Regions from separate parts of the Caldicoprobacter guelmensis genome, predicted to be linked through region 2. Evidence: riboswitches for the same ligand, from Rfam matches in the RefSeq annotation. Region 2 holds a riboswitch; the other holds the start of a gene.
The links. Region 2 has a riboswitch for thiamine pyrophosphate ahead of thiS (sulfur carrier protein ThiS). Riboswitches for the same ligand answer to the same signal wherever they lie in the genome.

Region 1 (7,944 bases), on a different contig from region 2:
TAGGCAGGGAAAATGAGCTGTGTGAGGCACCTCAGGCGTCACAGCCGGTTTTGGAGCCTGTAGGAGGGGTATGGAAGATAAAGGGTGGACACAGGCTGTGGCACAGCCCTGAAAACAACCCCCGTACCTATGTACCCGATGACCAGCCGGTGGAGTGGCAGGAGATCGAAAGCGGCGTAAAAGTCAAACAAAAGGTGGAGCCATGGGTGCAGATCGAAAAGGAGATGGAGATCACTTTGGCATCCTGCTGCGACAGGGTAAGGATAGTCCATCGCCTGACAAACAGGAATGCATGGCCTGTGGAGTTTGCTGCATGGGCCTTGACTGTCATGGCACCCGGCGGTAAAGAGGTGGTACCCCAGCCTCAGAGGGATACCGGTCTTTTGGGCAATCGTGTTGTTGCGCTGTGGCCCTATTCCAAAATGAACGACCATAGGGTATACTGGGGAGATAAGTATATCGTATTGCAGCAGGACCCTGGCACCAAACATCCCTTTAAGTTTGGTATAAACAATGAAGATGGCTGGGCGGCATATTTCAACCACGGCAATTTGTTTATCAAGCGGTTTGTGCACCAGATGGGCAAAAAGTATCCTGATTTTGGCGTTTCGTATGAGACTTATACTACTGATTTCATGCTTGAGATGGAGACTTTGTCGCCTATGACCCTTGTTGAGCCTGGCAATACGCTGTCTCATATTGAAGAATGGGAGCTCATCGGCGATGTAAAGGCACCTTCCAATGACGAGCGAGAAATTGACGAGGTGGTAAAGAGATACATAGTGTGTTGCTGTAGCTGCTGCGAGTAATATGGGTAATTGCTTATATAATGAAATTCCGAGGATTTCGAGGTTTTTATGGCCGATAATAAATGGAATTAGACAGTTTGACCTCCTGTTTTTCAGGAGTGTCTTCCTGTGGTGAAAATGTCACTGTGTATATGTGATAATGCTTGTTGCATAAGCGGGCCTGATTTTCAAAACTCAGCCCGCTTTCTTATTTGGCATTTTAAAATTTATGTTTGAATTTTTGACAGGTATGTGTTATTCTATTCGCGTAAAGTTTACAAATTTTGATGCATTGCGGAGGTGGTAGAATGGACGCCGGCCCTAGTAGTTTACCTAAGAGTATTAATGACATAGAAAATAAGGGGGTGGTGCGTTCTACTGCCTCTGTTTTCCATTTAATTAAAAATTAAACATACTTTGGCATTGAAGGCTTTTCGCCATTGTCGCGGCCATACGTTGCCTACCGAGCTATATGGTTTTGAAAATGTTAGGAATAATAAGTTTGTGAATCAAGTTGGGGCTTTATGAATGGAAAACACGAGGCAGTAGATGGGGAAGAGTAAGGATAGCCTTCAAATGGGACAGCTTTGATGGTTAATTGTGCTTTCAAAATCATATAGCGTAAAGGAGGTAATGGTATGGCTATCGATGACATCAAGCAACTGATCAGCCAAAAGAGGTATAGTGAGCTTAAAGAAAAGATAAAGAATATGCAGATACAAGACATAGCCGAGATTGTCGATGAGCTGGATACCAAAAACGCCATTATTTTGTTTAGGTTGCTGCCCAAGGAGATAGCAGCCGACGTTTTTTCTTATCTTTCTTCTGAACGTCAAGGCGAAATATCCATGATGATAGATGAAAATGAGCTTAGTGAGATTGTAAACGACCTGTTTTTTGACGATAAGATCGACTTCCTGGAAGAGATGCCGGCTAATGTGGTCAAGAGGATACTGAGGAATACATCTGAAGCCGAGCGCAAGCTGATCAATCAATTTTTGCAGTATCCCGAGAATTCGGCTGGCAGCTTGATGACCATTGAGTTTGTTGACCTTAAGAAGGAGATGACGGTAGCTGAGGCTTTGGATAAGATTCGCAGAGTCGGTCGGGACAGGGAAATAATCTATACCTGTTATGTCACCGATGCCCGGCGCAAGCTGGAAGGTATAGTCTCTTTAAAGGACCTGGTTTTGGCCTCTCCAGATACCAAGGTTGAAGATATAATGAAGAAAGATGTGATATATGTTGATACCTATGACGACCAGGAAGAAGTTGCTGAGGTGTTTAAGAAATACGACCTTTTGGCTGTGCCGGTAGTGGACCAGGAAAAGAGGCTTGTCGGTATAATCACCATAGATGATATCGTGGACGTAATTGAGGAAGAAACCACAGAAGATATTCAGCGCATGGCTGCCATTCAGCCTACAGAGGAGGAATACCTGGATGCTACACCGTTTATGATAGCGCGCAAAAGGCTATTATGGCTGCTTATATTGATGATTTCTGCCACTGTCAGTGGGTATATAATACGAAAGTACGAGGTGGCATTGGAAGCAGTGGTGGCTTTGGCTGCCTTTATACCGATGCTCATGGATACTGCCGGCAATGCCGGGTCACAGTCTTCGACTACGGTGATACGAAGCCTTGTCCTGGGGGAACTGGAGTTTAGGGATATCCTAAAGGTTATATGGAAAGAGATGCAGATTGGTACATTGGCTGGGTTGGCGTTGGCTTTGATTAACTTCCTGAGGGTATATTTTATTGAAGGCTATAGCTTTAGTATTGCAATAACAATATCCCTTACTTTGGTGTTTGTCGTTATAATTGCTAAAATTATTGGTGGGGTGCTGCCAATGATTGCTGATAAGGTAGGGGTGGATCCTACCGTTATGGCTAGTCCCTTGATCACCACCATTGCCGACGCTATTTCCCTTACAATATACTTTACTTTAGCGGTTTGGATATTGCATATAAATGTGTAGAGAATTGAGCGCAAGATAATGGTAGCCTGTATATGTATGTTTGGGTATACTCCTCAATTATAAGTTGTGGATGGGCTGTGGATAATGAGATAATCATAATATTGACAACAATTCATATAGAGTGTTATTATCATAGGCAAGAAAATTCAATATCAAACGGGGAGCTGAAGCAATTCGGCTGAGAGGGAGTTGTGTGACTCCGACCCGCTGAACCTGACCTGGGTAATGCCAGCGTAGGGAACGAATTGTGGAAGGGGACTACGTGCCCTATGGTTTGGCATGTAGTCTTTTTTTCTCCCCGTAAAAGGGAGGAGATGGTAATATGCAAAGAAGTAACACCAGGATGCTGGTGGAAGCCGGGGTTATGATAGCTCTGGCGCAGGTATTAAGCTATGTCGTACTATTTGAGATGCCACAGGGTGGTTCTGTCACGGCAGGTTCGATGATACCCATATTTATCTTTGCCTTGAGGTGGGGTACTCCTAGAGGGCTCTTGGCCGGTATGGTTTATGGAATTCTGCAGTTTATCCTGGGGAAAAAATATAGCTTCCATATAGTGTCCATACTGTTTGATTACGTTATAGCCTTTGGTTGCCTTGGCTTGGCAGGCGTGCTGAGGCACAAGGGTATGGTTGGCGTGATGGCCGGCGTGTTTATGGGGGTACTAGGAAGATTCATATGCCATGTCATATCTGGAGTAGTGGTGTTTGCAAGCTATGCCCCAGAAGGGCAAAGCCCATGGGTATACTCAATAATCTACAATGGCTCTTACCTGCTTCCCGAGCTTATAATTTCCATGGTAATTGTAGGACTTCTATGCAAGGCTATAAAACCCCACCTCTATATGAATACAGGTTCATCTAGCGGTTATACCACATGACGTATAGGGATGAAAAAATACCCCACCGCAAATGAGATTATACCAGAGAAGTTCCTAGAATAGTATGTGGTAATTTGATGATAATAAAAAAATGAGAATAAAAAATATGCGTTCACCTATCATAAAGTCATAAAGTGTTGAAAAATATTTAGGAGGATAAACCTCTGTGTGCATCTGCTTGAGGATGTCCCTCAATTCATTGAGGTGAGGACGTCACTAATGAGGTTTAATAAAAATTACAGAGTAAAACATAAAGTCCAGGTGTTTAACCTGGACTTTACTCGTTGAATGGCACCTTGTTCTTCTCTGCAAACCTCTTAAGCACGTCGACGATCCACTGGAAATCATCTTTTACTACGCCTTTTTCGATGATGTAAGGAGCATCTTCTCCTTGAACGTAAACCTCTATCCTTTCAACTGGCTTGGAGAAAAATAGTACTTTTTTTATACCGCTGGTGCGTTGAAATTTGATTATTTTGCTGGCATGAAATCTCTTCCAGTGTTTGCCGCCTGCGAGTAATGAAAGTTCCCCTAAATCGGCGTTAAACTCCTTTACATACTGGGCCCCCATATCCACTCCTCCTTATACGTTTTTACTCCCGTTGAAGTAAAACGCTAAGGAATACGGTATAATATATATGCAAATATGTGTTGTAGATATAGTGCAGCGGCAAACGGGATGCTATATTAATTATAGCACGCCCATAAAACCGATAAAAGGGGTAAGGATTGTCATAAGTTTAGAATTTAACAATACTTTTTTGTGACAATGTGCTAAAATATGGTTATATTGTATTTGCTGAAATCAATAAGGGGAGGCACTTTTTTATGGCCAGCACTATTAGGGATATAACTCTGGCGGATGAAGGACAAAGAAGAATTGAGTGGGTTAGGCGCTACATGCCTTTGCTTAACCAGCTGGAAAAGGAGTTTGCCGACACGAAACCTTTTAGAGGCAAGAAAATTGCGGTATCGATACATTTGGAGGCTAAAACGGCTTACCTGTGCCTCGTTTTGGCAGCAGGAGGAGCAGAAGTTGCCGTGACGGGGAGCAACCCACTGTCCACACAGGATGCTGTGGCGGCAGCGCTGGTAAAAGCCGGGCTTACAGTTCATGCATGGCACGGCGCTACCGAAGAGGAATATAGAGAGCACTTAAGCAGGACCTTGGACATAGGGCCGGATATCATCATCGATGATGGAGGAGACCTGGTGGCTATGCTGCACTCATCGCACCAGGAATTGTGTGACAGGGTGATAGGCGGCTGTGAGGAGACAACTACCGGGGTTCTCAGGCTGCGGGCCAGGGAACGGGAAGGAAAGCTTAAGTTTCCCATGATTGCCGTAAACGATGCCTACTGTAAATACCTCTTTGATAACCGGTATGGTACAGGGCAATCGGTATGGGATGGTATCATGCGCACCACAAACCTCATCATTGCAGGCAAGAACGTGGTGGTGGCAGGGTATGGTTGGTGCGGGAAAGGGGTGGCCATGAAGGCAAGGGGCCTTGGTGCAAACGTGATTGTAACCGAGGTGGACCCGATAAAGGCCTTAGAGGCTGCCATGGATGGTTTCAGGGTGATGACCATGCTTGAGGCTGCGGAGATTGGCGATATATTCATAACCACCACCGGTTGTACCAAGGTCATAAGGCGAGAGCATTTTGAAAGGATGAAGGATGGGGTGCTTTTGGCCAATGCAGGGCATTTCGATGTAGAGATATGCAAGCCTGATCTGGAGGCACTGGCGGTGGAAAAGCGGGAGATGCGCCACAATGTCGAGGGCTATGTGATGAAGGACGGGCGGGTGCTGAATCTTTTGGCCCAGGGAAGGTTGGTCAATCTGGCAGCTGGCGATGGCCATCCTGCAGAAATTATGGATATGAGCTTTGCGCTGCAGGCCCTGTGTGTGCATTATTTGGTTGAAAACGGCCATAAGCTGGTACCCAAAGTGTACAGCGTACCAAGGGATATCGATTACAAGGTGGCGCGGATGAAGCTTCAGACTATGGGCATTAACATAGATTCCTTGACTCCTGAGCAGGAGCGCTATCTTGCGTCTTATTGAATTTGCACACGAATGCAGTCTTGAAGTAGGCGTTTTCGAAGGGTGAAATGGGCTCAATGTGTGAAACCAGGGGTGAAAATCGTATAATGAGCGAAAGGAGGCAATGGGCGTATCTGTGATATCCTGTCTGGAGATGGGGTATGCTGCGCCGGCGCCTTATGAAGGTTCTCATAAGAAACGTTTATGTAATCACCATGGACCATCAGGATAATCGATATCCTGATGGCTGCATTGGAATAGAGGGCGATACAATTGTATATGTAGGAGGGGAAAAAGGTCTTCCTGCGCGTTTTGTGCCGGATGAGGTAATTGATGGCGGCGGGATGTTGGCTTTGCCGGGGTTTGTCAATGCCCATACCCATTCGGCCATGTCCCTGTTTCGGGGTTATGCCAACGATGTTCCTCTTATGGAGTGGCTGGCACGAAGGATATGGCCCCTTGAGGATAGGTTGCAGTCGCGGGACGCTTACTGGCTGTCCATGCTGTCCATTGCTGAGATGCTCATGAGCGGTGTTACCGCTTTTGCTGATATGTATATGTTCATGGATCAAACCGCAAGGGCGGTGAAGGATTCAGGGATTAGGGCTGTGCTGGCACGGGGTTTGCAGGGACCGGACGCCAGGTCGGAGCAGCGCCTTATCGAAAACCGTCGCCTGTGGGAGGAATGGCATGGCGAGGCTGAAGGCCGTATAAGGGTTATGGTGGGGCCACACGCCATATATACCTGTGATGGTGACTACTTAAAGCGTTGCATGGATTTGGCGGGGCAACTGGGAGTGGGGCTTCACATCCATTTGGCTGAGACCCGTACTGAAGTCGAAGAGGCATTGAAAAAGTACGGCAAAACTCCAGTTGAATACCTGGAGGGCATGGGCTTTTTCAATCTGCCAGTTTTGGCTGCACATTGCGTCCACCTCACGCAGCACGATATGGATATACTTAAAGAGTATGATGTACAGGTGGCGCACTGCCCTGTCAGCAATTTAAAGCTGGGTAGCGGCATAGCGCCAGTTTCTAAGCTCCTTAAAAAAGGGATAAACGTGGGGCTGGGTACCGATAGCGCAGCAAGCAACAACAGCCTGAGCGTCATGCGAGAGATGACCTTTGCCAGCCTGCTGGGCAAGGGTATAAACGAAGACCCGACCGTCATTCCAGCAAAACAAGCCCTTAAAATGGCTACCTTTGGCGGAGCAAAGGCTATAGGGTGGGGTCACGAGATAGGTTCACTGGAGGTAGGCAGGAAGGCCGATATAATACTGGTGAGGTGCGATGCGCCGTATTATCATCCTGCTGCTGACCCAGTTGTCCATCTGGTGTACAGCGGGCGCGATGCTGACGTTGATACCGTTATTGTAAACGGCAGAATATTGATGAGGAAACGGCAACTGACCAGCATGGACGTAGAGAGGGTGTATTACGAGGTTGAAAAGATAAGGTGCAGGGTTATGGGGGGAACCGAAGATGTCCTATGAAAATGTTGCAATAAGCCGCCTTGAAGAAGAGGCAAGGAAGGTTGACAGGGCTTTAAAGGGCCTGGTCTTGTACAGGCAGCTGCAGAATGAGCCGGTTGTTCAAGCATTCAAGGATTTTGTAGCCGGTCTTGTAACCGATGGCGTTTGTGCTGGGCAGCTGTGGGATGACTATCATCGTTTTGTGTACTGTATGATGAACGCCTTGGTGGAAACCGGCATCATTCAATACGGTGGAGGTCATTCATGGCACAATGGTGAACCTACTGTAAGCAGCCTTTCACTAGGTGAAAAAGCAGCATTATTGTATAATGATGGTGTTTACCTACCAGGGAGAAGTGTATATCAGTCAGAGGTAAGCGATATATTATGCAGCTGTGGAAAAATGCAGCATACAGACGATGTGCAGGATATGGGCTGCTGCAACAATGTACACGATACCAGTAGTTGTGGAAGTAATCATATGAGTACTGTGCAGGGGCAGGGGAATGTGGTGGGGGATTTTCTGTGGAAGGCTTATTGGGGATACGTTATGTTAAGCCACGAGACGCCCTTTAGCCGCTTTGCCGAACATACAGGTTTTGAAGGGGTGCCGGGATGGCTAAAGAGCGCCATGGAATTTGAACTTGAGAATTTGAGGCAAATAGCCATGGTGGACTGGAATGGGCTTTTGACCCTGGCAAGGTATAAAACCAACATGGATGGTTGGGCAAATATATTTGATGTGAAGGTATTCACTGCCTTTGAAGGCGAGG
Region 2 (7,944 bases):
AAAGCTGCTCCCTTTTGGAAGCCTTATTTCTATCTGTATCTGCCCCTGGTCCACTGCTGGAAAGTACTCCACACCCACCAAAGGCAAAAGTACAATGCTTAGTCCAAAAACTACAGCCGTTATAAACATGACAGCCTTTCTGTGCTCCAGCGCCCATTGGAGCATGTGCCTGTACCGTTCTGTCAAGCGCTCAACAGCTTTATTTTTCCTGCTAAAGCCCTTACCTCTTATCAGCTTAGACGCCAGCATGGGTACCAATGTAATCGCCACCACCAGCGATGCCATGAGCGAAAAAGTAACGGTAAGGGACAGCTCCCTGAATATCTCTGCCGTCATGCCCTGAGTAAATACTATCGGCAAAAAGACGCTTACCGTCGTCAATGTGGAAGCCATTATTGCCATAGATATCTCGTTGGTACCTTTCTCTGCGGCTTCGCTAGGGTTTAAACCTTTCTCCCTCATTCTATATATGTTCTCGAGAGCTACTATGGAATTATCCACCATCATGCCTACGCCTAAAGCTAAACCACCCAGTGATATTATATTAAGGGTAATGCCGCTAAAATAAAGCAATACAAAAGTAGATATCACCGAAATTGGTATCGAGGTGGCAATGACCAGGGTAGGCGTGACATCTTTTAGAAATATGAACAATATGGCAATGGCCAATATGGCTCCTATGTAAGCATTGCTTGTCACTGCCGAAATTGATCTGTTTATAAATTTTGATTGGTCAATTATGTTCATAACAGTTATGTCAGGATATGCCTTCTTTATATTCTCTATCTCCTGGTTTACCTTTTCGGCCACACGTACGGTATTTGCCACACTTTCTTTATAAACCGATATGGAAAGGCTATCGTATTGATTCACCCTTGAATACTGCCTATCATCTTTTACGCCCCTTTCGACCCGAGCCAAATCCCTAAGCATATAGGTGATACCGGTAGAACTCACGACGGGCACATTCAAAAGTTCATCAAGGCTTTCAAATTGTCCCGAAATCCTGACCAACAAGTCATACTGCCCATCCTGCACAACTCCACCGGGCAAAGCCAAATTCTCAGCTCTCAAAGCGCTAACTATTCGGTCCATAGTCAGGCCATAGGCTATAAGCTTATCCGGATCAACTATCACCTTTATCTCTGTCTGCTTTGCACCCAAAACCGATACCGAGGCCACACCTTCTATCCGTTCTATACGCGGCTTGAGCACATCCTCCACCCATTCCTGCAGCTCCTCGTCGGTTTTGCCCTCTTGCGATACCGCAAAGCTCATGATGGGCAACATGTTAGGATCCAGCTTGAGCACTATTGGGTCAGACACCCCCTCCGGCAGCATGCCCCTTATCATATCAAGCTTTTCGCGCACTTCCAGCGCCGCCACGTCCATGTTGGTACCCTGGGTAAATTCCAGGATCACCAACGAATTGCCCTCGGATGAAGTCGATCTCATGGACTCAAGGTTACCCACCGTTGCCAAGACGCTTTCTATGTTTCGCGTAACTATGCTCTCCACCTCTTCAGGACCTGCGCCACTGTATTGCACCGACACCACCATTATGGGTAGATTAATGCTGGGTAGTAAGTCTACATTGAGCCGCGTCAATGAAACAAAACCCAAAATGAGCACAATCAGCACAACCATAACAGTTGTCACAGGCCTTCTAACGCTCAATCCTGCAATGCTCATAATCTTTCCTCCTGACTTTGTGCTTTGTACATTTAGTTGCATCTATTGCATTGGTCACATTTTGAACCTGCAATACACTTGTTCTACACCGACTGCGCTATAACGGCGCTTCTGTTATCTTGCTTATTAGAAAATTCTTTTTTAACACCCTTTAACCTATCTTTTCACCCCTCTTGCCTCACAACATTTACTTCCTGCCCTTCCTTTAGATAGGCCTGCCCCTTCACAACCACCTGCTCACCACTTTGTAGGCCTGAAATTATCTCTACCCTCTCACCATCGTCCATGCCAACCTTTACCTCTCTTCTCTCCACTGCCTTACCTTTAATTACGAAAACATAGGCATGATCCCCCTGCCTTATAATTGACCGCTTTGGCACCACCACCACGTTATCTTTCCTGTCTAGCACCAAGATAACCCTTGCAAACATGCCAGGACGCAACTTGCCAGAAACATTTTCAACCTTTATCCTTGCCGGGTAAGCCTGACTCCTGAGATCGGTAGATGGACTCACCCACTCAATCACGCCTTCTACCGGTTGAGAACCCATTGCTTCGACATATACCTTCACCCTTTGCCCCGGCTGTACCTTCGCTACATCAAATTCGGATAAGCGTATATCAAGTACCAAAGCACTCGTATCTATAACAGTAACCGGTGGTGATGTCTGTGTAGCCATCTGACCAGGCTGTACGCTTAAGCTGCTTACCACACCATCTATTGGCGAGAAGAGCTTCAGCTTATCGGCCGCGCTTTTGGCAGTATCCAGAGCAACCTTGGCTTGATTGAGCTGTGCGTCCAGCGTGTTGCTGTCATATGGCAGGGACTTTATAGCGCTTTCCAGCTCCAATTTGCTCTTCTCCAACGCCGCTTTTTGTTGAAGCAGCTTATCCAATCCATCCTGCAGCGTTTTTAGCTGCTCCTCTAGCCTAGCCTTCTGTTCCTCAAACTGCTCATCTGAAATGACGCCTTTTTGGCGCATCTCTTGAAGTTTAGCAATCTCCGGTTCAATGGCCTGCCTGGCCTCATTCAGCGACTTAGTAAGCCCCTCAATCTGCTTATCTAACTTACCAATTTCAGCTTGAAGCCTGTTCTTCTGGGACTCAAGGTCTTGCAGCTTCCTTTTTGACAGTTCCACCGAAGCTTTTGAGGCCTCATATGCCGCCTGTGCCTGAGCAATTTGCCTTTCAACATCGCCGGCCTCCAGCTCTATAAGCACATCCCCCTCTTTTACCTGCTGCCCCACTTTCACATGTACCTTGGATACCTTGGCCGGTATCTGGGGGATGACCATAGCTTCATTTATGGGCTTTAAAATTCCTGAAAACTCTTTTTCATTTTGAATGGCATCCACACCAGCGGTTGCCACTTCAACCGGCACTTTTTGCGATTCAGCCGTCTGCTGCTCACCCTGCGGCTCTTTGCTAAGGCCTCCAAGCGCTGAACAGCCTGATACAAATACTGCTAAAAGAGTTAATGCCAACAAGCATACAACCAATTTGATGCCCCTTATTTTCATGCCTATACCCCTTTCACTGATAAGCTATATCTATTATATCCATACATGTCACCTTAAAGGCAAATCATGCTGTTGGTCCTTACAAATTACCATCCAAATGTATATCAGAACTTCTTTAGTATTTCTAGACTATTTTGTAAGTCCCAATTATAGAAAATATTTTATCACATTTTTGGGGCAATTCGTAGAAAATCATTCTTTCTTCTGCTGTGAAAATCCTTAAATAGTTTCACTAAAAGAGCATTATTCCAACTATGCTTGAAAATCTGCACCCTTGATTTGAGAACTAAGGTTTTACAATATTAAAAGGAAAAATTGGTACATACATACTTTACTTTTGCACAAAAAGTATTGTACTTAGTACTGCCATTTAGTTCTTGAAAAACGTATTTAGAAAAATTATATATTTATACCTGGTATTATTATCTGGTATTATAATCTTAACACAATTATTTTTGAAAAGGGGTTGATCTCTTTGAACCAAATTCATATTGTCACCGACAGCACTGCTTATATAGATAAAGAATTTGTCAGGCAGCATGATATGAGCGTCGTTCCCTTATATTACAGTTTTGAAGGGAAAACTGAAAAAGAGGGGTTCCCAGGCGAGTTTCAGGATTTTTTCTCTCGTTTAGCCCGGTCTTCTGATTTCCCCACCACGTCTCAACCATCAGTCGGGGATTTTAAGGAGGTCTTTGAGTCTGCTTTAAAAAAGGGAAAGGAGGTCATTGCCCTCACCATCTCTTCTAAGTTGAGCGGCACATACAACAGCGCAAATACCGCAGCAAATCTCATTGGCAGCGACAAAATCTCCATCATTGACAGCCAAACTACAGTCGCCAATTTGCGGGTTTTAACGGAAATGGCTATAAATTTAGTTAAACAAGGGTTTTCAAGAAGTCAAATTGTTGAAAAAATTGAAGAGCAAAAAACGAGAATGGGAATCCGCCTAACGGTGGGGACTCTTGAGTATTTAAAAAGAGGCGGGCGTCTTACCAATGCTCAGGCGGTAATAGGCTCTTTTTTAAACGTAAAACCCATCATAGCTTTAATAGACGGCAAATTAGAAGCTATAGCAAAAGTCCGTGGAAAGAAAAAAGCGATGGAAAAGATCATAGAGGATATACCGAAAAAAGTATCGATAATTAATATATGCCAGATTTTTGCCCTAAAAGAGGCTCATGAGCTAAAATCCATCCTTAAAGAGAGGTACCCCCACGCCATAATTAACATTCAAGAGATAGGTCCTGTAATCGGTTCACATCTTGGACCGGAAGCTTTAGGTGTGTGTTATGTGTATTGAACCTTAAAAAACAGTTGTAGAATATTTGTTGTCCTGAAACTTAAAACCACCATATGTGCCAAAAAGCCAAAAAATGTCCTTTACATCCCCTAACATTTGTTGTATAATTATTCAAAACTGAATAGATGACTAACAACGCTAGGGGTGCCGAAAGGCTGAGAAAGGGCATGCTTAGAAAGCTTGCTCTTAACCCTTCGAACCTGATGTGGTTAGTACCACCGTAGGGAAGCGTTGTGGAGGATAAATCACCTCGACAAAAAGCCTACCCTATGGGGTAGGCTTTTTCAGTTCAATGCCCCTCTCTCCTTTCCCCCCTGTTAACACGCGTAACTTAAAATTTCAAATGAGATTTTATAAAACACTTGATAAACAGGATGGCTTTGGCTGCAGAATAGCAAACCAATGCCTTTGAGTCGCCGATAAGGCAAACATATAATAACCTGCAAACAAAAGGAGGCATACACACAAATATAATTAACTTACCGTAAAGAAAGTTCTAAAATCACAAGGCAGGGTTATTTTACTCTTGTTGCACAGTTTACCCAATTTTTGAGAGAGGAGGAATAAAATGATAATAACAGTAAATGGCCAAAAAACCACGGTAAGCAAAGGGATGAGCCTATATGACTTTTTAAAACTCAAAGGCCTTGACCCTCAAAAAGTGGTGGTTGAGCACAACTATAGGATAGTCAAAACAGAAGAATGGCCGAACATAGTGCTGCAAGAAAACGATAACCTGGAAATTTTAAGATTCGTTGGAGGAGGCTGATACATCATGGATGACAAACTGGTCATAGCTGGACATGAGCTTTCCAGCAGGCTTTTCATAGGCACAGGAAAGTTCCATTCACATAAGGTTATCCCCCAGGTGATAGAGCGTTCGGGGGCACAGGTGGTTACCGTTGCATTGAGGAGGATAAACCTGGATTATCCTGAGGAAAACATGCTCAACTACATACCCAAAGGGTGTATCATAATGCCCAACACATCAGGAGCGAGAAATGCCGAAGAAGCGGTGCGCATAGCAAGGATAGCAAGAGCAGCCTGCGGCAGCAACTGGATAAAAATCGAAGTGATCAACGACAACAAATACCTGCTCCCCGACAACTACGAGACCATAAAGGCCACCGAAATACTGGCAAAAGAAGGCTTCATAGTCCTTCCCTACATGAGCCCTGATTTAATAGCCGCACGAAGGCTGAGGGACGCGGGTGCTGCGGCAGTCATGCCCCTTGGCGCTCCAATTGGTACAAACAAGGGGCTGAAAGCCCGGGAACTCATAAAGATCATGATCGACGAGATCGACCTCCCCGTGATAGTGGACGCCGGCTTGGGGCGGCCGTCCCATGCCGCTGAAGCAATGGAGCTGGGCGCTGCAGCAGTGCTGGTCAACACCGCCATAGCCACCGCTGATGACCCGGTCGCCATGGCTGAGGCGTTTGCACTAGCAGTCAAAGGCGGTAGAATGGCTTATCTGGCGGGGATGGGGGCAGTTAAGGAATTTGCTGAAGCTTCTTCGCCTCTGACTGGATTTCTACGATAGAATTTGATTGAGATGTTAGAACATGGGCTCTTATAACTCTCCGAAATAAAATCCTTACAACCACTATGTTGAAACCGAGGTGCAGGCATATGAGCTTTTACGACGTGTATCTCAAATACAAGGGCTTCGATTTTAACGACTTTTTAAGCAGCGTCACCGACAGCCAAATAATGAAAATACTCAGCAAGGAAAAGCTTAATGCCCTTGACTTTTTAGCCCTGTTATCAGACAAAGCCAAGGAATACCTGGAACCCATGGCTATCAAAGCAAGGCAGCTTACACTTAAGAACTTTGGAAGAGCCATCCTCCTATATACCCCCCTTTACCTTTCCAATTATTGCGTTAACCAGTGTGCCTACTGCGGCTTTAACTGCAAAAATAAGATAGCTCGAAAAAAGCTTTCACTGGACGAGGTGAGAAAGGAGGCCCAAGCCATAGCCTCCACCGGGCTTAAACACATACTCATTTTAACTGGCGAGTCCCGAAAGCATACACCGGTCTCATACATAAAGGATTGCGTGAAGGTTTTAAGGGACTACTTCAGTTCCATCTCGATAGAGGTGTATCCTCTGGATACCGCCGAGTACGCCGAGCTCATAGAAGCAGGAGTTGATGGCCTCACACTGTACCAGGAGACATACGACCAAGAAGTGTATATGGAAGTGCACATCAAAGGCCCCAAGAGGGATTACAGATACAGGCTGGATGCACCCGAAAGAGCATGCATAGCTTCCATGCGCAGCGTCAACATAGGCGCTCTGTTGGGCCTGAATGACTGGCATAAAGATGCATTTTTCACCGGATTGCATGCCAGCTATCTCCAGGATAAGTACCCTGACGTCGAGATAAGCGTATCCCTACCGCGCCTGAGGCCACACTTTGGGAACTTTGCACCCAAGTTTACTGTTAGCGACAAGGACCTGGTTCAAATCATGCTGGCCATAAGGCTGTTTTTGCCAAGGGCCGGCATCACCATCTCCACCAGGGAAAGACCACAGCTCAGGGATAACCTGATAGGCTTGGGAGTCACCAGGCTTTCAGCGGGTTCTTCCACCCAGGTAGGCGGTCATGCTATAGAGGACAAAGGTGATGGTCAGTTCGACATAGCCGACACCAGGAGTGTGGTGCAGATAAGGGATATGCTGTACAGCAAAGGATTTCAGCCGGTATTCAAAGACTGGCAGGCGATATAAAAAGGTTCCTATTCAGCATAGCAAAACTCGTAGTGTTAACAAGACAGACAATAAAGATAATTGCTAAAACTCTGTACCATCCCGATATCGAGTTTAAGTTCAACAACGCTGTAAAGGCAAATCTGATTTTAATATACCCATGAAAGGATGGTCGTACAGCCGTGAATGAATTTGAAGAAGCCTTGGTAAAATATATTGGCCCTGCAAACCTTCAAAAGCTCCAGAAAATCAAGGTAGGGATAGCCGGTGCAGGGGGGTTAGGCTCCAACTGCGCCTTAAACCTGGTAAGAAGCGGAGTAAAGAAGATCAAAATAGTTGACTTTGACAAGGTGGAGCTCTCTAACTTGAACAGGCAGTTTTACTTTTACGACCAGGTAGGAATGCCCAAAGTGGAAGCCCTTAAATTAAACTTGCAGAGGATTAATCCAGACGTGGAGATAGAAACGCTGCAGGAAAAGATTACGCATGAGAACATCCATGAAATATTTGATGACTGTGACATCATCATTGAAGCCTTTGACAACCCTTACTGCAAAAAGATGATAGTGGAGCATTACGGTTCAAGCGGCAAACTGGTAGTGGCAGCCTCAGGGCTGGCCGGCTGGGGCAACAGCGATGACATCAAGATAAAAAAGGTTCACTCCACCCTGTATATAGTAGGGGATATGCACTCAGAAGTAGATAAAGACGCTC

Region 1: linked by a shared signal. The riboswitch ahead of thiT (energy-coupled thiamine transporter ThiT) and the one ahead of thiS (sulfur carrier protein ThiS) in region 2 are both predicted to bind thiamine pyrophosphate.

What each region holds. Positions count from the first base shown of each region.
Region 1 covers NZ_JAFBDW010000004.1:222,900-230,843, forward strand. The annotation lists gene JOD02_RS07160 (hypothetical protein) at 1-809, shown strand, start outside; gene mgtE (magnesium transporter) at 1,427-2,770, shown strand; TPP riboswitch at 2,918-3,027, shown strand; gene thiT (energy-coupled thiamine transporter ThiT) at 3,093-3,650, shown strand; gene JOD02_RS07175 (hypothetical protein) at 3,928-4,221, opposite strand; gene JOD02_RS07180 (adenosylhomocysteinase) at 4,479-5,720, shown strand; gene JOD02_RS07185 (amidohydrolase) at 5,861-7,192, shown strand; gene JOD02_RS07190 (ATP-binding protein) at 7,182-7,944, shown strand, end outside.
Region 2 covers NZ_JAFBDW010000003.1:213,475-221,418, forward strand. The annotation lists gene JOD02_RS05420 (efflux RND transporter permease subunit) at 1-1,692, opposite strand, end outside; gene JOD02_RS05425 (efflux RND transporter periplasmic adaptor subunit) at 1,857-3,212, opposite strand; gene JOD02_RS05430 (DegV family protein) at 3,688-4,515, shown strand; TPP riboswitch at 4,646-4,759, shown strand; gene thiS (sulfur carrier protein ThiS) at 5,084-5,284, shown strand; gene JOD02_RS05440 (thiazole synthase) at 5,291-6,058, shown strand; gene thiH (2-iminoacetate synthase ThiH) at 6,148-7,251, shown strand; gene thiF (sulfur carrier protein ThiS adenylyltransferase ThiF) at 7,413-7,944, shown strand, end outside.